Regions from separate parts of the Streptomyces sp. NPDC002513 genome, predicted to be linked through region 2. Evidence: predicted binding sites of a transcription regulator. Region 2 holds the regulator's gene; the other holds the start of a gene.
What was found. The regulator HspR, encoded in region 2, represses chaperone genes until heat shock. The targets are predictions, from matches to a motif close to TTGAGNNNNNNNNNCTCAA.

Region 1 (11,129 bases), on a different contig from region 2:
TCCTGCCCCGGCATGGGCGGTACGACCGCGGCGACCGCCTTACCGTCGGCGTACGCCTACGTGTAGTGGCCGTACTCGGCGGCCGACTCGCCGAACGTCCAGCCGAGGACGTCGCCGTAGAAGTGCTTGGCGCCCTCGATGTCGCTGAACATCGCATCCGCCCAGCAGGGCGTTCCCTCGGGTGGTACCGCCATCGCGTCCGCCCCTTCCCGGTTCGACGGCTCCGGTTCCGTACCCCACGGTAGTCAGGTGCGGGGCGTGCCGCGCGCCGGCGTGCGCACCTGCCCGACACTGGAACGGAGGCAGTCGTCGAGGGACGGGGATCGGACGATGCGCGCTTGGGTTGTGGACCGGCCGGGCCCGATCGAAGGGGAGCCGCTGCGGTTCGTGGAGCGGCCGGTCCCGGTGCCGGGGACCGGCGAGTTGCTGGTGCAGGTGCGGGCGTGCGGCGTGTGCCGTACGGATCTGCACGTCGCCGAGGGCGACCTGCCGGTACACCGGCCGGGGGTGACGCCCGGGCACGAGGTGGCGGGCGTGGTGGCCGCGGTGGGAGCGGCGGCGGGCCCATGGGCCGTCGGCGACCGGGTCGGGGTCGCCTGGCTGCGCCGTACGGACGGCACCTGCCGGTACTGCGTGCGGGGAGCTGAGAACCTGTGTCCCGGCTCCGAGTACACCGGCTGGGACGCCGACGGCGGATACGCCGAGTACACGACGGTGCCCGCCGCCTTCGCCTACCGGCTGCCGGCGGACGTGGACGACGTGGCGCTGGCGCCGCTGCTGTGCGCGGGCATCATCGGCTATCGGGCGCTGCTGCGGACATCGCTGCCGCCGGGCGGGCGGCTGGGGCTGTACGGGTTCGGCGGCAGCGCCCATCTGTGCGCCCAGGTCGCGCTGGCACAGGGGGCGACCGTGCACGTCCTGACCAGGGACGAGGCGTCGCGGCGGCTCGCGCTCGACCTCGGGTGCGCGTCGGCGGGCGGTGCCTACGACCAGCCGCCGGAGCCGCTGGACGGGGCGATCCTGTTCGCGCCCGCCGGGGAGCTGGTCCCGGTGGCGCTGCGGGCGCTGGACCGGGGTGGCGTGCTGGCGATCGCGGGCATCCATCTGAGCGACATCCCGGTGCTGCGCTACGAGAGTGAGCTGTTCTACGAGAAGGAGGTGCGCAGCGTCACCTCGAACACACGGGACAACGGCCGGGAGTTCCTGGACCTCGCCGCGCGGTACGGCGTCCGCGCGACGACGCATCCGTACCCGCTGTCGCAGGCGCAGCGGGCCCTCGGTGACCTGAAGGCAGGGCGTTTCGACGGGGCGGCCGTCCTGGTGAACGACCTCTGAGGGGGTCGAGGGTGGCGCGGATGCGGGCCCGGCCACCCCGTACGTGGATGGACTCGGGAGGAGTGTTTCGCGGAGGTGGCGCTGTGGGCGTTGAGGACGCTGCAGACCCGCCGCACGGCATGGAGGACGCTGTCGAGTCGATCGGTACGACGCTCGACGAGCGGACCACGTGCGAGGAGCTGGCCGCCTATGTGTGCGACCGGGTGGGCGACGCCGCCGCCGTGGATCTGCTGCCCGAGGACGCCGTGCCCGCACCGCCCGCCGCCGAGCCCCCGCCCGACCTGGAGCGGATCGCCACGGCAGGGCGCACCGATCTGCTCGCGGGGTGGAACACGCACGACGCCCGCCCGCTGTCGGCGCGTGCGCTGGACGAGGGACATCCGGTCACCGCGTCGCCGTGCGGTTCGGCGGATGTGCCACGGCAGGTGCTGACCGTGCCACTGCTGGGGCGCGACCGGTCGTACGGGGTGCTGCTGGCGGTGCGGCAGGGCCCGCCGTTCTCGGACCGGGACATCGCCGTCGCGCGCTTCGCGGCCCGGCTGGCGGCTGTGCACCTCGGGCACGCGCGGCAGCACTCGGCGGTGCGCGGAACCGTGTTCCGCCTCCAGCGGGCGCTGCTGGCCGAGCCAGGGCGGCCGCATCCCAATCTGGACCTGGCCACGCGCTATCTGCCCGCGGGCGGCGGGACCCTGGTGGGCGGGGACTGGTTCGAGACGGTGCGGCTGCACTTCGGGCGGACCCTGCTGGTGATGGGGGATGTGATGGGGCACGGACTGGACGCGGCGGTCGACATGAACGCCTACCGCTCGATGCTGCGTTACATGGCCTCCACGGATCTGCCGCCGCACCGGGTGCTGCGCCGGCTGGACTCCGCCGTCAGCGAGGAGGGGACCCGTCGGCCGGCCACCTGCCTGCTGGTCCAGATGGACCCGGCGCGCGGCACGGCATCGCTGACCAGCGCGGGGCATCTTCCGCCGGCCCTGTTCGCGGGCGACGGCACCGGCGAGTTGCTGGACGTGCCGACCGGGCCGCCGCTGGGGACGGGGATCGGCGGCTATGAGCCGACCGTGCGCGCGCTCACGCTCCAGGACACGTTGTTGCTGTTCACGGACGGTCTGGTGGAGCGCCGCAAGGAGGACATCGATGTGTCGCTGGCCCGGCTGGCCGGGCTGCGGGTGCGGCCCGGAGCCGGCGTGGAGGAACTGCTCTCGGACGTCCTGGACCGCATGGACGCCCGGCACGCGGAGGACGACGTGGCCGTCCTGGCGGCCCGTATCCTGCGCCGTCCGGACGTGTGAGGGCCGCTGCCGCGGAGTCCGATCAGCTCGCGGCGGCTGGTGCCTTGCGAGCGTGCGTGCCAGACGCCGCGAGCCGGGCGCCCCTTTTGTTCGGAGCTCTCAGGAGGTGGGCAGGTGCAACAGGCGGGTGATCGTGCGCAGGACGCCGTTCTCCGTGTTGGGGGGCGCCAGGTGACGGGCCCGTCGGATCACGTCCGGGTGGGCGTTGGCCATGGCGAAGGACCACTCGGCCACGTCGAGCATTTCGAGGTCGTTGAGGTAGTCGCCGAACACCATCGTCTGCGCGGGCGTGATGCCCAGTTCGTGCTGGAGCCGGCGTAGGGCGGCGCCCTTGTTGGCGGTGGCGTTCATGATGTCGACCCAGTGCAGGCCCGAGACGACCACCTGGTGCGTCGAGGTGAAGGGCTCCAGGACGGGGGCGGTGGTCCGCTCCACGGATCCGAAGTCGAAGAGGGCCACCTTGAGGAACTCGTCCTCGACGGCGGTGAGGTCCTCCACCGTCTCCAGCAGGGCGTAGTACCGCTTGGCCTCGGCCAGGAAGGCGTCGTCGGTCCGCTCCACGTAGGCCGACCTCTTCCCGCACAGCACCGCCCCGACGTCCACGCCGTCGGCCGCGAGGCGGCGCGTGGTGGAGACGACGCGGTGGGCCACCGCCGCGTCCAGCGGATCGGAGCCGAGTTCGACCCCGTCGCGCACCACATAGGTGCCGTTCTCCGCGATGAAGACCATTCCGTCGCGCGCGTCGGCGAACTGCTCCGCGAGTGTCGCGTACTGGCGGCCGCTGGCAGGGCTGAAGAGCACGCCGCGCCGGCGCAGTTCGGCGAGGAGCGGCCACAGGCCCTCGGGTATCCGCCCGTCGCCGTCGAGGAGCGTGCCGTCCATGTCGGTGACGACGAGCCGGATGTCGACGGGATCGCTCGGGAGATCGGGGGTGGTCCCGGCGGTGGTGAGAAGAGACGAGGGCGTGACGGACATGTCCTGCTTTCTGATGGGGGCGAGGGGTACCGGCAGCGGAGGCGGGGGCTGCGTCCGCGCCGGAGGATCAGTCGCTCCGGGCGTGGGTGCGCAAGGCGGCGCGTGGCGCGGCGGCAGGGAGGGCGGGTCCGGCGTCGGCGGTCATCCGGTGCACCGTCCCGGCAACCGGTGCGCACGCGGGGTCGTAGACGGTCCGGCGGGTCGGCTCCCGCGGCGGAGCAGCGCTCGGTACGGCGGCCACGGCGAGCGCTCGGTGGATTCCATCTCACCTCTCGCGGTCACGTTGTGTCGTCGTCGGCGCCGTTGCCTGGTCGTCGCCCCATCGTAAGCGCTCTGCCGGACCTGCGGCGGCGGGCCGCCGGGCGCCACCCGGGGCCCGGCCGGCGGCACTCTCCCGGCGGTCCGTCTCATCGGCCACGCGCGGGTGCCGCTACGGAGGGAGCCGGCACGCAGTCCTCTCCGGGAGGGCATCCGCGCGGTGCGGACCGACATCCGGAGCCGCGTCGGTCACCCGGCACGCCGACGTCCAGGGCGTCGCCCAGCACCCGCTGACGTCCGGTCGTATACGACGTCGTCTCGCGCTGCGGACGCCGCGCAGTGGGGGTAGGGGGAGGGGGCCATCCAGAACACATGATTCCGGGGGCCGGCCGGACGGCCCCACTCCGTCCGGCCGGCCCCCGCTGCGAGATCTCACGGTCGCCACGACAGGGCTCGCACTCCCCAGTTACAAGCCCGCGGTCCAACGCGCGCGGTGATCGCGCGATCCCGGTCCTCAGAACGCGAAGAGGGCGGTCCCGTAGGAGCTCTTCACGCACTCATTGGCGAAGGTGCGTTCGTAGTCGACGCGCTTGCCCTGCCACACGCCCTGCACCGTGACGACGACGGGGTCGTACAACTTGGCGCAGAAGACACCCTCTCGGACCGGCAGAGCGTCGAGGTCGCCTCCGACGGCACGCAGGTCGGCGCAGGCGTCAGCGGCGGCGGGATGCGTGCCCGAGGCGCTTGGGGCGCAGGTCAGCGTGACCGCGCGCTGAGGCGTGGCGGTGGCGGTGCTCTGCCCGTGACCCGTGGTCAGGACGAGGGCCGAGGGGGCGTACAGAGAGGCGGGGGCGGCGTTCGGGGCGGCGAGCGCGGACCCCGTGAGGGGGCCGCAGACGGCGGTGGCCGCGAGGGTGAGGGTCGCTGCCCAGCGCGCGGTGTTCGGCATTGTGTGCATCCTTCCGCTCGTATCGAAGTGACGTTTCAGCTCCGGCGGTACGTGGGCCGGAGCCGCGACGTCCGGTGCCGGTTCGGCGAGCGGGAGTCTGCCGAGTCCGCGCCCGAAACTCACATCGACCCCCCGGGTTTCGGTAACTTTGAGTATTGAATCAGTGGCGTGAAGTCACGGAACTGCCTCGCTCACCCCTTGAAACTGCGCGGTTACCGCCCGTCCGGAGTCGTCGGATGGCTGGTTTCCCATGGCTGGGCAATCGGCCTGAAACATTTCGTTCACCCGTCCCGGTAAGCGCTGTCTTCCGCCGCTGCCCGTAGGGCGCGTGGAGCGCGGCACCGAGCGGGAGCCCCCGAGCCCACTGCCCCCCGATCCGCCCCCGGGCCGGAAGTCGTCGTGACCCACGGCCGTGCGGCCGTGGGTCACGGTGACGGGCCGTCCGTCGAGAGGACGGGTTCCCGGCTACGGCCGCCACAGCGCGGCCGGCCCTCCTGGCCCCAGGCACCTGTCCCCGTCGTGCCCCGCCCCGGTCCACCCGCCGCCCACCGTGCCGCCCGCCGGGGGCGGTCCGGTGACCGTGACGCGCGCGGGGCGCAGCAGCCGGTCGCCCACGCGGTACCCGAGGCTGAGGACCTCGGTGCAGATCAGCCACTCCGCATCCGCGACGACGACGTGCGTCACCGCCTCGTGGCGCGTGGGGTCGAAGGGCTCGCCCTCCGCCCCGAACGCCTGGAGGCCCAGGGACCCCACCTGGGTCTCCAGCACGTCGACGACGGCCTTGAGGCCGGGGGGCACGGCCCCCTGCCTTCGGGCCGCCTCCACGGCGTCGAGCACCGGCAACAGCGCCCGCAGCACGTTCTCCGTCGCGATCTCGCGCACCGCCATACGGTCGCGCCGCACCTGCTTGCGGTAGTTGTCGTACTCGGCCTTCACCCGCTGCAGGTCGGCGGTGCGCTCGTCCAGCAGACGTCGCAACTCCGTGCTCTGCGGCTGGATCCGGTCCATGGTCAACCCGCCCGCGAGGTGTCGTCGTCATCCACGATCTCGGCATCCACCACGTCGTCGCCGTCCTTGGCGCCGCCGGCGGCCGCGCTCTGCTCCGACGCCGTGCCGCCCTCGGTCCGCGCCCGCTCGTACAAGGCACTGCCGATCTTCTGCGCCGCGGCGGCCGCCTTGTCCAGGGCCTGGCGGATCTCCGCGGTGTCCTCGCCCTTCAGCGCCTCCTTCAGTTCGGCCAAGGCGCTCTCCGTCTCGCTCCGCGCGTCCCCCGGGACCCTGTCCTTGTTGTCCTTGATGAGCTTCTCGGTCTGGTAGACGAGTTGTTCGGCCTGGTTGCGGGTCTCGGCCGCCTCACGCCGCCTGCGGTCCTCCTCGGCGTGCTGCTCGGCCTCGCGGACCATGCGGTCGATGTCGTCCTTCGGCAGCGCGGAGCCGCCGGTGACGGTCATCTTCTGCTCCTTGCCGGTGCCGAGGTCCTTCGCCGCGACGTGCATGATGCCGTTGGCGTCGATGTCGAAGGACACCTCGACCTGCGGGACGCCACGCGGCGCCGGCGGCAGACCGGTCAGCTCGAACATGCCGAGCTTCTTGTTGTAGGCCGCGATCTCGCGCTCGCCCTGGTAGACCTGGATCTGCACGGACGGCTGGTTGTCCTCGGCCGTGGTGAAGATCTCGGACCGCCTGGTCGGGATCGTGGTGTTGCGCTCGATCAGCTTGGTCATGATGCCGCCCTTGGTCTCGATGCCGAGGGACAGCGGGGTCACGTCGAGGAGCAGGACGTCCTTGACCTCACCCTTGAGGACACCGGCCTGGAGCGAGGCACCGACGGCCACGACCTCGTCGGGGTTGACGCCCTTGTGCGGCTCCTTGCCGGTCAGCTCCCTGACCAGGTCCGTCACCGCGGGCATCCGGGTCGAGCCGCCCACGAGGATCACATGGTCGACGTCGGACACCTTGATCCCGGCGTCCTTGACCGCCTGGTGGAAGGGGCCTTTGCAGCGGTCCAGCAGGTCGGCCGTCAACTGCTGGAACTGGGCGCGGGTCAGCTTCTCGTCCAGGTGCAGCGGCCCCTCCGACGATGCCGTCACATAGGGCAGGTTGATGCTCGTCTCGGACGAACTCGACAGCTCGATCTTGGCCTTCTCCGCGGCCTCGCGCAGCCGCTGCACCGCCATCTTGTCCTGGGACAGGTCGATGCCGTACCCGTTCTTGAACAGCTTGACCAGGTGGTCGACGATCCGCTGGTCCCAGTCGTCACCGCCGAGGCGGGTGTCGCCGTTGGTGGCCTTGACCTCGATGACCCCCTCGCCCATCTCCAGAAGCGACACGTCGAAGGTGCCGCCGCCGAGGTCGAAGACGAGGACCGTCTGGTCGTTCTCCTTGTCGAGCCCGTACGCCAGCGCGGCCGCCGTCGGCTCGTTGATGATCCGCAGGACGTTCAGGCCGGCGATCTCCCCGGCCTCCTTGGTGGCCTGTCGCTGGGCGTCGTCGAAGTACGCGGGCACGGTGATCACCGCGTCGGTGACATCCTCACCCAGATAGGCCTCCGCGTCCCGCTTCAGCTTCTGCAGGACACGCGCGGAGATCTCCTGTGCCGTGTACTTCTTGCCGTCGATGGTGCCGCTCTCCGGGAAGCGCCACGACTGGTCGCCCATGTGGCGTTTGACGGAGCGCGCGGTCCGCTCGACGTTGGTCACCGCCTGCCGCTTGGCGACCTCGCCGACCAGCACCTCGCCGTTCTTGGCGAAGGCCACGACCGACGGCGTGGTCCGGGCGCCCTCGGTGTTGGTGATGACGGTGGGCTCGCCGCCCTCCAGGACCGAGACCACCGAGTTCGTGGTGCCGAGGTCGATACCGACCGGACGTGCCATGGGGGCTCTCCCTCCTTCGTCCCTCGTTGTCCGTTCTCGTCAGATGTCGCGTTCTCTCCGCGCCGGTCCGGGACACGGCGGCGGAACGGGGCGGCCTTGGAGCCGCTCGCCGCCGTCCGTCCATGGCGCCTCGCGGCACCCCTCCGGGCTGCGGTTTTGTCCCGACTTCCCTACTTGCCTGAATAAAACTTGAGTGTCCTCTTGTCAAGGCGATTCCCGTCGGACCGACGGCTCTTTCATCCTCCGCTCCGATCGCCCGGACGGCGATCCGGACGCCTTCCCGTGACCGAGGCCAAGGAGCTGACGCCGACCCGTGACCGAGGCGTCGACACCTCTCCCCGGCCGAGGGGATATGGAGGAACCGTCTACCCGGTGCGCAAAAGTTGGATGAAGCGTCCTCTGGTGCGGGCCGTACGCGGGGCCGTAGCGTCTGCAGATCCCCAGCGGACGGCCTCGTCTCCCCCGCACACCCCGCGGTCGCCCGGTGCCGTCCGACCGACCCGCCGCGCCACGAACGCGCTCCGCCGTCCTTCCCCCGCTGGAGCTCCCGTTGCCCGAGAACCCCGACTCCTCCCCCGCCGCCGCACCCCCGTCCCTCACCGAGGTCGAGACCCACGGCGTGGAGCGCATCCCCGACGCGGACCGCACCGCGACCCCGCTCGATCTGTTCCGGGTCGCCTTCGGCGGCGCCAACACCTTCTCCACCTGTGTCCTCGGCGCCTTCCCGATCCTGTTCGGCCTCTCCTTCTGGCAGGGGCTCGCGGCAACGGTCCTGGGAGTGGTCGCGGGCGCGCTGATCCTGTGCCCGATGGCGGTGTTCGGCCCGGTCAACGGCACGAACAACGCGGTCTCCTCCTCCGCTCACCTCGGAGTGCACGGCCGCGTGGTCGGTTCGTTCCTCTCCCTGCTCACAGCCGTGGCGTTCTTCTCCATCTCGGTGTGGAGTTCGGGTGACGCCCTGGTCGGCGGCGCGCACCGGCTCTTCGGCCTGGAGCGCGGCAATGTGTCGTACGTCGTCGCCTACGCGCTGTTCGCGGGCCTGGTGCTCGCGGTGTGCGTCTACGGCTTCCGGTTCATGCTGTTCGTCAACAGGATCGCGGTGACCTCGGCGACCGTGCTGTTCCTGCTCGGGGCGATCGCCTTCGCCGGGGACTTCGACCCGTCGTACGCCGGCGTCTTCACCGCCTCGGCCGACCCCGGGACCAAGGCGCTGTTCTGGCCGTCGTTCATCGGCGCGGCGCTGATCGTGCTGTCGAACCCGGTGTCGTTCGGCGCGTTCCTCGGCGACTGGTCGCGCTACATCCCCGCGAACGCGCCGCGCCGCAAGGTGGTCGGTGCCGCGTTCCTCTCCCAGATCGCGACGCTCCTGCCGTTCGTCTTCGGCCTGGCGACCGCGAGCATCATCGCGAAGCAGGCGCCGAAGTACGTCGACCCGTCCGCCCCGGACTTCGTCGGCGGTCTGCTCGCCATCTCGCCGACCTGGTTCTTCCTGCCCGTGTGTCTGCTGGCGCTGATCGGCGGCATGTCGACGGGTACGACGTCGCTGTACGGAACCGGCCTGGACTTCTCGTCGGTGTTCCCGCGGCTGTCCCGGGTGCAGGCGACGCTGGTGGTCGGCGTCCTGTCGATCGCGTTCATCTTCATCGGCCGTTTCGGGCTGAACCTGGTGCAGTCGATCTCGACGTTCGCCACGATGATCATCACCTGTACCACTCCGTGGATGGTCGTGATGATGCTCGGCTTCTACACCCGGCGCGGCTGGTACGACCCGGACGCGCTGCAGGTCTTCAACCGCCGCCAGCGCGGCGGCCGTTACTGGTTCACGCACGGCTGGAACTGGCGGGGCATGACCGCCTGGTGGGTCTCCGCGGTGATCGGCGTGCTGTTCACCGACATCCCCGGCCAGTTCGTCGGCCCACTGGGCAACCTGGCGAACGGCGTCGACATCAGCCTGCCGTTGTCGCTGGCCGTCGCCGCGATCCTCTTCCTGACGTTGCTGCGGCTCTTCCCCGAGCCCCGGGCGGTGTACGGGCCCGAAGGAGCGCGGCTGGCCCGTACCGTCGACGCGCCGATCCCGCCGATCACCGGGCCGGACGCGCGCGAGGAGAGCGCTCCGTCGCTCGCGGTCGAGGGCGGCTGATGGATGAAGCAGCCGCGCGTTGTGCGCATCACGGTGGACGGACCTTGTCAGGGTCGCAAGGATCGTCGTCACACCACGCGGTCTCAGGGACGAGAGGCGGGACGCACCGGATGACGCGACACTGGGCGGACTTCCAGTACGAGATCTATCTGAACGGCATGACGGGCGCCGTACCGCGGCTGCCCACCGATCTGACCCGGCTGGAGGAGCTGACCGAGCAGCGGCTCGGGCCGGGACCGGTCGGCTATGTGGCGGGCAGCGCGGGCAACGGCAGCACCGCACGGGCGAACCGGGCCGCGCTGGAGCGCCGCCGGATCGTGCCGCGCATGCTGCGGGACCTGCGCGAGCGGGATCTGTCCGTCGAGGTGCTGGGGCGGAGGTGGCCCGCTCCGCTGGCCCTGGCGCCGGTGGGCGTGCTGTCGATCATGCATCCGGACGCGGAGTCGGCGGCGGCACGGGCCGCCACCGCGCTGGGCGTGCCGTACGTCCTGTCCTCGGCCTCCAGTACGCCGATGGAGCAGGTGGCCGAGGCATCGGGGGACGGGGAGCGCTGGTTCCAGCTGTACTGGGCCAAGGACCGCGAGGTCACCCGCAGTTTCCTGGCCCGGGCGAAGGCGGCGGGGTTCACAGCCCTGTTCGTCACGCTCGACACACCGCTGCTGGCCTGGCGGCCCCGGGACCTGGACCAGGCGTACCTGCCGTTCCTGCACGGGGTGGGCACCGCCAACTACTTCACCGACCCGGCGTTCCGGGCCGGTCTGGCGAAGCCGGTGCACGAGGACCCCGACGCCGCCGTGCTGCACTTCGTGGGCATGTTCGCGGACCCCGGCAAGACCTGGCCGGACCTGGCGTTCCTGCGGGAGAACTGGGACGGGCCCATCGTGCTGAAGGGCATCCTGCACCCGGACGACGCCCGCCGGGCCCTCGACGCGGGGATGGACGGCGTGGTGGTCTCCAACCACGGCGGCCGGCAGGTGGCGGGTTCCGTGGCGGCCGCGGACGCGCTGCCGCGGGTGGTGGAGGCGGTCGGGGACCGGCTCACGGTGCTGTTCGACAGCGGGATACGCACCGGCGACGACATCGTCAAGGCGCTCGCGCTGGGCGCGCGGGCGGTGCTCGTGGGACGGCCGTACGCCTATGGACTGGCGCTCGACGGGCAGGCGGGCGTCGAGCACGTCATCCGCTGTCTGCTGGCCGAGTTCGACCTCACGCTCGCCCTGTCCGGGCACGCACGCCCCGCGACGCTCGGTCCCGCCGACCTGATCGAGGAGACCTCATGACCGGCCTCGAGAACGTCCTCG
Region 2 (11,129 bases):
AGGGCGGTGAGGGCCTTTGCCATCCCGCCGCCGTGGCCGCCGGGGGCGGCCGTCGGCAGGACGCCCGCCAGCGGCGTCAGCACCTCGCCGGCCAGCCGGTCCGCCGCGTACGCGGCCCCGCGCACGGTGCTGACCGGCTCCCCGGCCACCGGCAGCAGGGTTGCCGCGTACCAGGCCGGGCCGCTGGTCAGGCGATGCGCCCGCGCGGCGTGCACGGCCGCGGAACGCACCGCCGCCAGCCGCTCCCGGGCGGAGCCGGAGGCCTGTGCGGACGCCGCCGACCGGCGCAGCGCGTCCAGGTCCCGCTGGGCCGCGACCAGCTCGGAGCGGGCGAAGACTCCGGTGACCCCGATCCAGACGGCGGCGGCCACCGGGAGCGCGACGACGGTCAGCAGGGCGGTCCTGAGCACGCGCCGGCGGACCCGGGCCGCCGTGCCGTCGGGGCCGTCCCCGGGCGCACGGACGCGGACGGCGTCCCGGCGGGGGCCGGGACGCCGTGGTGCCGCGGTACGGGTGTGCTCGTCCGTCATGAACTGCGGCGACGGCGTACGGCCAGCACCGTGCCGCCGCCGGCCGCGATCAGACCCGCCGCGGTGCCGCCGACGGCCAGGGCCTTCTCGCTGCCGGTGGCCGCGAGGCCCGGGCGGTGCTCGGAGCGTCCCGCAGCGTCGTGCCGGCCGGAGCCGCCGTGCCAGCCGGAGCCGCCGTGCCAGCCGGAGCCGCCGTGCCAGCCGGAGCCGCCGTGCCAGCCGGAGCCGCCGCCGAGCCGGAGCACCACCCGTAGACGGGTCCCGGCACTGCGCTGGGGGTCGCGCTCGACGACGCGGAACATGTGCCAGCCGGGGTGGACTCTCCACGGGATGGTCACGGTCCCGTCCACCGTTCCGTCGGCGTTGACCCGGTAGCGCCTGAGCACGATCGGACGCGACTCGATCTGCACCGTGACGAACCGCCCAGCGTAGAAGCCCGTGGCGTGGAAGGTCACCGTCCCTCCGATCGGCACCGTCGTCACGTTCAGAGTCAGGGTGGGGGGCGGCGGCGGATACTGCGCGTGGGCGGTCTGCGCCCCCACCAGCGGCGCGGCCACGAGCACAGCAGCCGATACTGCGGATGCCAGTGCGCACCGCCATCTGGGCGATGACGTCATTGTCTTCACTCTCCTCGGCTTCGGTCCGGGCCAGGCGGCTGCTGCGTCGGCCGTCATCAAGACCTAGATACATCGAATAAATGAGACATTTGGCCCCGACGGACCTGGTGCTGCCCAGAAGTCACCGGATGGGGGACCGCTCGTTCCCCCATGGCCCACGCGATCGTGCCGATGGGGTGACGGGGCGGGGGGTGTCGCCAAGGTCGTTCGCCGGGCCGATATGCGGTGCCTCCCCCGGTTGGCGCGCGCGAGTCCCTATCTTCGGCTGTGCGCACAGGGAACAGAACGCCTCAATCCGGGTGTTTCCCTTGGTTCTATGAGGGGTGCAGGTTGGATCTCCACGGATTCCTGAAGGCTCTTGCCCGACGCTGGCTGACCGTCGTGGTCTGTCTGGTGGCCGCGATCGGGGCGGCGCTCGCCGCGACCGCCCTGAGTGCGCCCGTCTACGAGGCCCGGACCCAGCTCTTCGTCGCCACCCGCACCGGCGACGACACCGCCCAGCTGAACCAGGGCCAGAGCTTCTCGCAGGCGCGTGTGCAGTCGTACGCCGCGATCGTGACGACCCGTCAGGTGACCGGGCCCGTGGTGAAGGAGCTGCACCTGCGCACCACGCCCGAGGAACTGGCGTCCCGGATCACCGCCAGCGCTCCGCTCAACACCGTGCTGATCGACATCACCGTCCGGGACACCGAGCCCCGGCGCGCGGCGCGCATCGCCAACGCGGTCGCCGAGCGGTTCGGCGATGTCGTCGAGCGACTGGAGACGCCGAGGCGCATGGCCGGAGCCGAGCGGTCCGGGAGGTACTCCTCGCGCGGCGACAGGGTGCCCGCCTCCCCCGTCTCGCTGGGCGTGACCCAGGAGGCCGTCCGTCCGGCCGCCCCCGTCTCGCCCCGCCCGGTGCTCAACCTGACCGCCGGGGTGCTGGCCGGTCTGCTGCTCGGTGCCGGGCTCGTCGCCGTGCGCGAGAACCTCGACACCACCCTCAAGACGAGCGGGGCGCTGGGCGAGTTCACCGCGCTGCCGGGCCTCGGCAGCATCCCCTACGACAAGAACGTGCCCAGACAGCCGCTGGTCAGCGCCGATGTGCATTCCGAGCGCGCCGAGGCCTTCCGCAAGCTGCGCACCAATCTGCAGTTCGCGCAGGTCGACGACCGCCCGCGGATCATCGTGGTGACGAGTTCCGTGCCCGGCGAGGGCAAGACCAACACCGCGGTGAACCTCGCCCTCTCGCTCGCCGAGGCGGGGGTCTCCACCTGCCTGGTCGACGGCGATCTGCGCCGTCCCTGCGTGGCCGGGGCCTTCGGCCTGGTCCAGGACGCCGGTCTGACCACGGTGCTCATCGGGCAGGCCCGGATCGAGGACGTGATGCAGGAGGCCGGCGGCCGGCTCGCGGTGCTCACCAGCGGTGCCCTGCCGCCGAACCCGACCGAGCTGCTCGCCTCGGCGCGTATGAAGGAGGTGCTGCGCGAGCTGGCGGACAGCTACGAGGTCGTGATCGTGGACACCGCGCCACTGCTGCCGGTCGCCGACACCGTCGGGCTCGCCTCGCTCGCCCAGGGCGCGCTGCTCGTCGTCCGCGCGGCGAGGACCGGCCGGGACCAGGTCCGCTCCGCCACCGAGTCGCTGGAGCGGGTGGGCGTCCGTGTCCTCGGCACCGTCTTCAACATGGCCCCGGCCCCCAAGGGCGACCACGGCGGCGCCTACGGGCGGTACGGCGAACTGCCCGGTCCCCGCACGTCGGCCCACCGGGGCGGCGCCGGTGCTCCCCCGGTGGGGCGGGGCGTGGGCGGACCGTGATCGCGGACGGTGGGACATGACCCGGGTCCTGTTCGTCTGTACGGGCAATGTGCACCGCTCGGCGCTGGCCGAGCGGCTGCTGGCCGCGCGGCTGCGGCCCGGCTCGGCCGTACGGCCCGAGAGCGCGGGCACCCAGGCGTGGCCCCGGCGCGATATGGAGCGCTCCACCCGGGCCGTGCTGGAGGAGCTGGGCGGTGACGGCTCGCGCTTCGCGGCCCGGCCGCTCACCCCGGGGCTGGTCGCGGACGCGGCGCTGGTCCTGGGGCTCGCCCGCGAGCACCGGGAGGCGGCGGTGAGGCTCGCCCCGGTGGCGCTGCGGCGCTGCTTCACCCTGAAGGAGTTCCTGCGGCTGGCGGCCGGGGCGGGCGTGCCGCCGGGGGCCGGCCGGATCGACGGCGTGGTGGCGGCCGTGGCCGCCCGGCGGGGCCGCGTCGCCCCGGTCGCGCCGCACGAGGACGACATCGCGGACCCCTGGGGCAGACCGCACACTGAGCTGTACGGGTGTGCCCGGGAGATCGACGGGCAGGTGACCCGGCTCGCGCGGCTGCTGGAGGGCGGCGGCGCGGACGCCTGAGCGCGGCCCTGTTTCGCTCGCCATCCCGGCCCTGACCTGCGACGTTCCCAGTATTGCCGTACTGCGGAGATGAAAGTTGAGTCGGCGTGACTCAGGTCTATTGACACCGCGCGATTCCTGATGCATCCTTGAGCCTGTTCCACTCAAGTCAGCAGGAGGAATCAAAATGGCACGTGCGGTCGGCATCGACCTGGGCACGACTAACTCCGTCGTCAGCGTTCTGGAGGGCGGCGAGCCCACCGTCATCACCAACGCCGAGGGTGCCCGGACCACGCCGTCCGTCGTCGCCTTCGCCAAGAACGGCGAGGTGCTGGTCGGTGAGGTGGCGAAGCGTCAGGCGGTCACCAACGTCGACCGGACCATCCGGTCCGTGAAGCGCCACATGGGCACCGACTGGAAGATCGAGCTCGACGGCAAGGTCTTCAACCCGCAGCAGATGTCCGCGTTCATCCTGCAGAAGCTGAAGCGGGATGCCGAGGCGTACCTGGGCGAGAAGGTGACCGACGCGGTCATCACCGTCCCGGCGTACTTCAACGACTCCGAGCGTCAGGCCACCAAGGAGGCCGGTGAGATCGCGGGTCTGAACGTCCTGCGCATCGTCAACGAGCCGACCGCGGCCGCGCTGGCCTACGGCCTCGACAAGGACGACCAGACCATCCTCGTCTTCGACCTCGGTGGCGGCACCTTCGACGTGTCCCTGCTGGAGATCGGCGACGGCGTCGTCGAGGTGAAGGCCACCAACGGTGACAACCACCTCGGTGGTGACGACTGGGACCAGCGTGTCGTCGACTACCTGGTCAAGCAGTTCCAGTCCGGTCACGGCGTGGACCTGAGCAAGGACAAGATGGCCCTCCAGCGCCTCCGCGAGGCCGCCGAGAAGGCCAAGATCGAGCTGTCCTCGTCCACCGAGACCTCGATCAACCTGCCGTACATCACCGCGTCCTCCGAGGGCCCGCTGCACCTGGACGAGAAGCTCACCCGGGCTCAGTTCCAGCAGCTCACGGCCGACCTGCTCGAGCGCTGCAAGACGCCGTTCCACAACGTCATCAAGGACGCCGGCATCTCGATCAACGAGATCGACCACGTCGTCCTCGTGGGTGGCTCGACCCGTATGCCCGCCGTCGCCGAACTGGTCAAGGGCCTGACCGGCGGCAAGGAGGCCAACAAGGGCGTGAACCCGGACGAGGTCGTCGCCATCGGCGCCTCGCTCCAGGCCGGTGTCCTCAAGGGCGAGGTCAAGGACGTCCTGCTCCTCGACGTGACCCCGCTGTCCCTCGGCATCGAGACCAAGGGCGGCATCATGACCAAGCTGATCGAGCGCAACACCACGATCCCGACCAAGCGGTCCGAGATCTTCACCACGGCCGAGGACAACCAGCCGTCCGTGCAGATCCAGGTCTACCAGGGCGAGCGCGAGATCGCGGCCTACAACAAGAAGCTCGGCATGTTCGAGCTGACCGGTCTGCCCCCGGCGCCGCGCGGCGTCCCGCAGGTCGAGGTCGCCTTCGACATCGACGCCAACGGCATCATGCACGTCACGGCGAAGGACCTCGGCACCGGCAAGGAGCAGAAGATGACCGTCACCGGCGGCTCCTCGCTCCCGAAGGACGAGGTCGACCGGATGCGCCAGGAGGCCGAGCAGTACGCGGAGGAGGACCACCGCCGCCGCGAGGCCGCCGAGAGCCGCAACCAGGGCGAGCAGCTCGTCTACCAGACCGAGAAGTTCCTCAAGGACAACGAGGACAAGGTCCCGGGCGAGGTCAAGACCGAGGTCGAGTCCGCCGTCGCCGAGCTGAAGGAGAAGCTCAAGGGCGAGGACACGACCGAGATCCGCAGCGCCACGGAGAAGGTCGCGGCCGTCTCGCAGAAGCTCGGCCAGGCCATGTACGCCGACGCCCAGGCCGGTCAGGCGGCCGGCGCGGGTGCCTCCGAGGCCAGGGCCGACGACGACGTGGTCGACGCCGAGATCGTGGACGACGAGCGCAAGGACGGTGCCGCGTGACGGAGGAGACCCCGGGCTTCGAGGAGAAGCCCGACGTCCCCTCCGGCGCCACCCCGAAGGACGCCGAGCCGCAGGCCGCTTCTTCCTCTTCGGAGGAGGCGGCGGCCCCGGCGGGGGACGCAAGCGCACAGAACACCGGCCTGGTGGCGCAGTTGGACCAGGTGCGCACGGCGCTCGGTGAGCGCACGGTGGACCTGCAGCGCCTCCAGGCGGAGTACCAGAACTACCGCCGCCGGGTCGAGCGCGACCGGATCGCGGTCAAGGAGATCGCCATCGCGAACCTCCTGACCGAGCTCCTGCCCGTGCTCGACGACATCGGCCGCGCACGGGAACACGGCGAGCTGGTCGGTGGTTTCAAGTCTGTCGCCGAGTCGCTGGAGACCGTCGCGGCGAAGATGGGTCTGCAGCAGTTCGGCAAGGAGGGCGAGCCCTTCGACCCGACGATCCACGAGGCCCTGATGCACAGCTACGCACCGGACGTCACCGAGACGACGTGCGTGGCGATTCTGCAGCCCGGTTATCGCTTCGGCGAGCGCACCATCCGCCCCGCGCGGGTGGCCGTGGCCGAGCCGCAGCCGGGGGCGCAGACGGTCAAGGCCGAGGAGAGCACCGAGGCGGCCGACGACAAGGAGAACGGTGGCCCGGACGAGGGCTGACGTACACCACCAACACGTAGGGAAGGAGGGGCGTCGGGGATGAGCACCAAGGACTTCATCGAGAAGGACTACTACAAGGTCCTCGGCGTCCCCAAGGACGCCACCGAGGCCGAGATCAAGAAGGCGTACCGGAAGCTCGCCCGCGAGTTCCACCCGGACGCCAACAAGGGCAACGCCAAGGCGGAGGAACGTTTCAAGGAGATCTCCGAGGCGAACGACATCCTCGGCGACACCAAGAAGCGCAAGGAGTATGACGAGGCCCGCGCCCTCTTCGGCAACGGCGGCTTCCGTCCCGGCCCCGGGGCGGGAGGCTCGTTCAACTTCGACCTCGGCGATCTCTTCGGCGGCCAGCCCGGCGCCGGAGGGAACTTCGGCGGGGGTCTCGGTGACGTCTTCGGGGGCCTGTTCAACCGTGGCGGCGGCGCGGGAACGCGTACGCAGCCACGGCGCGGCCAAGACATCGAGTCCGAGGTCACACTCAGTTTCATGGAGGCGGTGGACGGCGCGACGGTGCCGCTCCGCATGTCCTCGCAGGCGCCCTGCAAGGCCTGCTCGGGCACCGGCGACAAGAACGGCACGCCGCGTGTGTGCCCGACCTGTGTCGGCACCGGGCAGGTGTCGCGGGGCTCGGGCGGCGGCTTCTCGCTGACCGACCCCTGCCCCGACTGCAAGGGCCGCGGTCTGATCGCGGAGAACCCCTGCGAGGTCTGCCACGGCAGCGGCCGGGCGAAGTCGTCCCGGACGATGCAGGTGCGCATCCCCGCGGGAGTCTCCGACGGGCAGCGCATCCGGCTCCGTGGCAAGGGCGCGCCCGGCGAGCGGGGCGGCCCGGCCGGCGACCTGTACGTCGTCGTGCACGTGAACGCGCACCCGGTCTTCGGCCGCAAGGACGACAACCTGACGGTGTCCGTTCCGGTGACGTTCGCGGAGGCGGCGCTCGGCGCCGAGGTCCGGGTGCCCACCCTGGGCGGGTCCCCGGTGACCCTGAAGCTGCCTCCGGGCACGCCCAACGGGCGTACTCTGCGCGCCCGTGGCAAGGGCGCGGTCCGCAAGGACGGCACCCGCGGGGACCTGCTGGTCACCGTCGAGGTGAATGTCCCCAAGGACGTTTCGGGCAAGGCTCGTGACGCGCTGGAGGCGTATCGCGAGGCGACCGCGGGCGATGACCCGCGGGCGGAGCTGTTCCAGGCCGCGAAGGGAGCATGAGGAGATGGACGGCCGTCGACGTAACCCGTACGAACTGAGCGAGGACACTCCGGTCTACGTCATCTCGGTGGCGGCCCAGCTCTCCGGACTGCACCCGCAGACGCTGCGCCAGTACGACCGCCTGGGGCTGGTGTCCCCGGACCGCACCGCGGGCCGGGGCCGGCGCTACTCGGCCCGTGACATCGAACTGCTCCGCCAGGTGCAGCAGTTGTCGCAGGACGAGGGCATCAACCTGGCCGGCATCAAGCGCATCATCGAACTGGAGAACCAGGTGGCCGCGCTCCACTCCCGCGTGACGGAGCTGCAGACCGCGCTGGACGGCACCGCGGCGACGATGCGTCAGCGTGAGGCGGCGGTGCACGCCTCGTACCGCCGCGACCTGGTGCCGTACCAGGAGGTGCAGCAGACCAGCGCGCTGGTGGTGTGGCGGCCGAAGCGGCAGCAGCAGGCGGACTGACCCGCACCGGCCTGTCCCGCCTCCTGTCATGCTCCTCTCATGCCGAAGGGGCGGTACCGGATTCGTTCCGGTGCCGCCCCTTCGGCATGCGGTCAGAGCCAGGAGTCCCAGATGCCGTAGGCCTGGGACCGCGTGGCCGCCTCGGCGCCCGAGGAGTCCGTGTAGACGACGCGGTAGTAGTACAGGCCCAGCCGGTCCTCGTGCACGGTGGTGTCGAGGTAGCCGGCGCGGTCGCCGACCGTGCCCGAGGTGAGCACGGTCCACGCGCCCTGGGCGGGGTCCCAGCGCTCGACGCGGTAGCCGGCCAGGACGGAGCAGTCGCCGAGGCCCGAGCTCTCGGAGCAGTCGACGGACAGGTCCGGGTACTGGTCCTCGCGGATCCCGGTGCCGCTCCAGCCGGGCGGCCGGGTGTCGGGCAGGGTGACCGAGACCTCGGCGGTGTGGAAGAAGTCGGGGCCCTCGCGGTCGTACAGGCCGGAGCCGTCCGTGGCGGCCACCCGGTAGACGTGGGTCGCGCCGTCGGGGACCGTCGGGCAGAGGATCTCGGTCCTGGCCAGGGAGCTGCCGGTCCAGCAGTTCCTCCTCCAGACCGTCTCACCGGTGTCCGGGTCGGTGGTGCCCTGCCAGACGTAGTAGCCGGTGACGTCGTCGTCGGCGGGCGGCGTCCAGGTCAGGCGGACACCGAGCGGGATCCGCTCCGCGGTCAGGTTCTCGACCGCGGCCGGGCGCCGGGTGTCCGGCGTGGTCTCGGTGGCGGCCGGGCCGGGCTGTGCCTCGTGCCCGTACGGGTCGATCGTCACGATCCGGTACTCGTACGTCGTCTCGGACTCGCCCGAGACGTCCCAGCAGGTGCCGTCGATCTGTGTGCGGCCGGCGTACGCGGGGGCGTCGCTCCCCGCCCACGTCCGGTACGTCGAAGGGGGCTGGAGCGGCTCGTCCCACGGGCTGTTCGGCTTGCACGCGTCCACGACGGTGCTCCGGCCGGTCGCCGGGTCGGTACGGACGATCCGGTACGTGAGCAGCGGGCCCTCGTCGAAGGTCCACGGGTCGGTGCTGCTCCACGCGATCATCACGCCCTCGCCGAACCGGCTCGCGGTGGTCCGGAACACGGGGACGGCCTCGGGACGGTCGGCCATCGACAGCCTGATCTCCACCGGGGCGGCGGCGTTGCCCTTCGCGTCCAGCGCACGCACCGCGTACCGGTAGGTGTCGGCGACGGCGACGAGCTGCCGCGGTACGACGTCGGTGTCCGTGGTGGTGCCCTTCGCGGGCAGGGCGTCGAGATAGCCGCCGGTCGCCGGGTCGTACTGGAGGACCTGGTACGAGGCGGCTCCGGCGACGGGCGACCACACCAGGTGGGGCAGGCCCGAGCGGTACTCGACCCGGGCGTCGGCGGCGGTCGCCGGCGGCGTCAGATCGAAGGTGGTGAACGTGGTGGCGGCCGAGTACGCGGACCAGTTGCCGGCCGCGTCCCGGGCGCGGCCCCGGTAGGTGACCTTGCTGCCGTCGGCGGGGTACCCGGTGTCGCAGGTCGCGCCCTTGGTGCCGGTGTACACGGTGGTCCAGGTCTTCGTGGCGGGGTCGAGGCGCTGTAGCTCGTACCGGGCGATGTCGGCCGCGTTCTGTGCGGTGGTGACGAGCTCGGGGGCCGCGTAGGGCTGGTTGTCCGGGCAGAGGTCCATCTCGAGGAAGGGCGCGGCCGGCGGGGTCTTGTCGACGGTGGTGACGGAGGGGCCGGCGGTGCCGCCCGACTCGTTGCCCGCCTTGTCGTGGGCGCGGACCTCGTAGGAGAAGACCTGGCCGGTCGCCGGGGGCGCGTCGGTGTACGTCGCCGACGTCGTCGTGGTCAGCCTCGTCCAGGCGGTGCCGCCCTTCGCGCGGCGGTAGACGCGGTAGCCGGCGAGGTCCATCTCCTTGTTCCTCGTCCAGGAGACCTTCGTCCTGCGGGTCGTCCTGTCGTAGGCGGTCGTGACGCCGGCCGGGGCCAGCGGCTTGACCTTGTCGACGGTGGCGGAAGTCCTCGGGGCGTAGGTGAACTTGACGGTGGCCTTGCCGGTCCAGTTCACGTAGTCGATCCGCAGGGTGTGCGTCCCCCTGGGGACCGTGAGGTTGAGGGTCTTCGCGCGCGAACTCCCGGTGTCCGACCAGAGGTTGATCTTCCGGACGCCGTCGAGATGGACGCGGATCCCGTCGGTTCCGGAGGCGGTGAAGGCGAAGGGGCCGCCGGAGCCGAAGTCGCGGGTGACGGTCCAGCGGACGCCGAAGCGGTCCGCCGGCAGCCCGGAGGCCGGGGCGCCGCTCCAGCTCTGGTCGATGGCGCTGTCGCAGTCGGTCCTCTTCGGGGTGCCGGTCAGGCCGGTGTTCGCGAAGAACTGCCGTTTGTACACCGGGGAGGCGCAGGAGACGGCGGCGGAGGCGGGAGCGGCGGCGGTGAGCAGACCGCCCGCGGCGGCGAGCACCACGGCGGTGGCGGCCGCGGCGGTGGTGCATCGTCTGGCTGGGTTCATTCGGCCCTCTGATCGGATCAGGACGCGGAAAGGCGTTCCTGATCACGACACGTGAGGCACGCAAGAGGTTGTACAGATATTTACGACCTGACTACCTCTCCTTTGCCCGGGGTGTCCGTGGCGTCCGGAGGTCCGGTGGCGGACTCGGTGGACCCCGGCGCTGTCGTCGGCCGGGGGATGCGCGGCAAGGGCGAGCCGTCGCGAGGGGAGCGGCCGGCGACCCCTGTGCGCGTGACGCAGATCACGTTTGACTTCATGGCTGAACACCACCTGGGCGTATGGAAGTTGACGGAACATTGGGCGCTGAATCTCCGCAGGTGGCAGCCGGAACCTCCACCGCGCAAAGGTTTGGCGATGACCCTCGCGGGACACTTCCTTGGTCTTCACTTGACTTCCACTCAGATGCTGTTGCCATCTCGTTAACCGGTACTTCTTGACGCTGGACACCGTCGCCGCGTTGGCTTTCAGCCACCAGGGGCGCAATGCTGCTCCCCCGCCCGGAAGGCACCTGATGTGAACGCTCGTACCACCCGTAGGACTGCTGTGCGTCGAACCGCCATAGCCCTGGCCGCGTCCGTGGTGGGCGTCTCTCTCACCGCGTGCGGCGTCATCGACGGGGTCGGCGGGAGCAGCGGCTCCGCGTCTCCCAAGAAGGGCGACGACATCACGGTGGGCCTCCTTCTGCCGGAGAAGGAGAATCCGAGGTACGACAAGTTCGACTACCCGATCATCAAGGACCAGGTGCGCTCCCTCACCCACGGCAAGGGCAAGGTCGTCTACGCC

Region 1: the regulator HspR is predicted to act here: its motif matches at 7,878-7,896, upstream of dnaK (molecular chaperone DnaK).

The regions. Positions count from the first base shown of each region.
Region 1 is NZ_JBSFXK010000034.1:53,367-64,495, forward strand. Features, by position in the region: partial or broken gene ACWD5Q_RS21965 (VOC family protein) at 1-194, opposite strand, end outside; gene ACWD5Q_RS21970 (zinc-binding alcohol dehydrogenase family protein) at 331-1,335, shown strand; gene ACWD5Q_RS21975 (PP2C family protein-serine/threonine phosphatase) at 1,419-2,633, shown strand; gene ACWD5Q_RS21980 (Cof-type HAD-IIB family hydrolase) at 2,733-3,608, opposite strand; gene ACWD5Q_RS21985 (protease inhibitor) at 4,381-4,815, opposite strand; gene grpE (nucleotide exchange factor GrpE) at 5,281-5,823, opposite strand; gene dnaK (molecular chaperone DnaK) at 5,826-7,688, opposite strand; gene ACWD5Q_RS22000 (purine-cytosine permease family protein) at 8,239-9,828, shown strand; gene ACWD5Q_RS22005 (lactate 2-monooxygenase) at 9,939-11,108, shown strand.
Region 2 is NZ_JBSFXK010000012.1:27,580-38,708, forward strand. Features, by position in the region: gene ACWD5Q_RS11155 (DUF4012 domain-containing protein) at 1-530, opposite strand, end outside; gene ACWD5Q_RS11160 (hypothetical protein) at 527-1,147, opposite strand; gene ACWD5Q_RS11165 (polysaccharide biosynthesis tyrosine autokinase) at 1,478-2,944, shown strand; gene ACWD5Q_RS11170 (arsenate reductase/protein-tyrosine-phosphatase family protein) at 2,961-3,518, shown strand; gene dnaK (molecular chaperone DnaK) at 3,685-5,520, shown strand; gene grpE (nucleotide exchange factor GrpE) at 5,517-6,176, shown strand; gene dnaJ (molecular chaperone DnaJ) at 6,216-7,382, shown strand; gene ACWD5Q_RS11190 (heat shock protein transcriptional repressor HspR) at 7,387-7,839, shown strand; gene ACWD5Q_RS11195 (PA14 domain-containing protein) at 7,932-10,346, opposite strand; gene ACWD5Q_RS11200 (sugar ABC transporter substrate-binding protein) at 10,890-11,129, shown strand, end outside.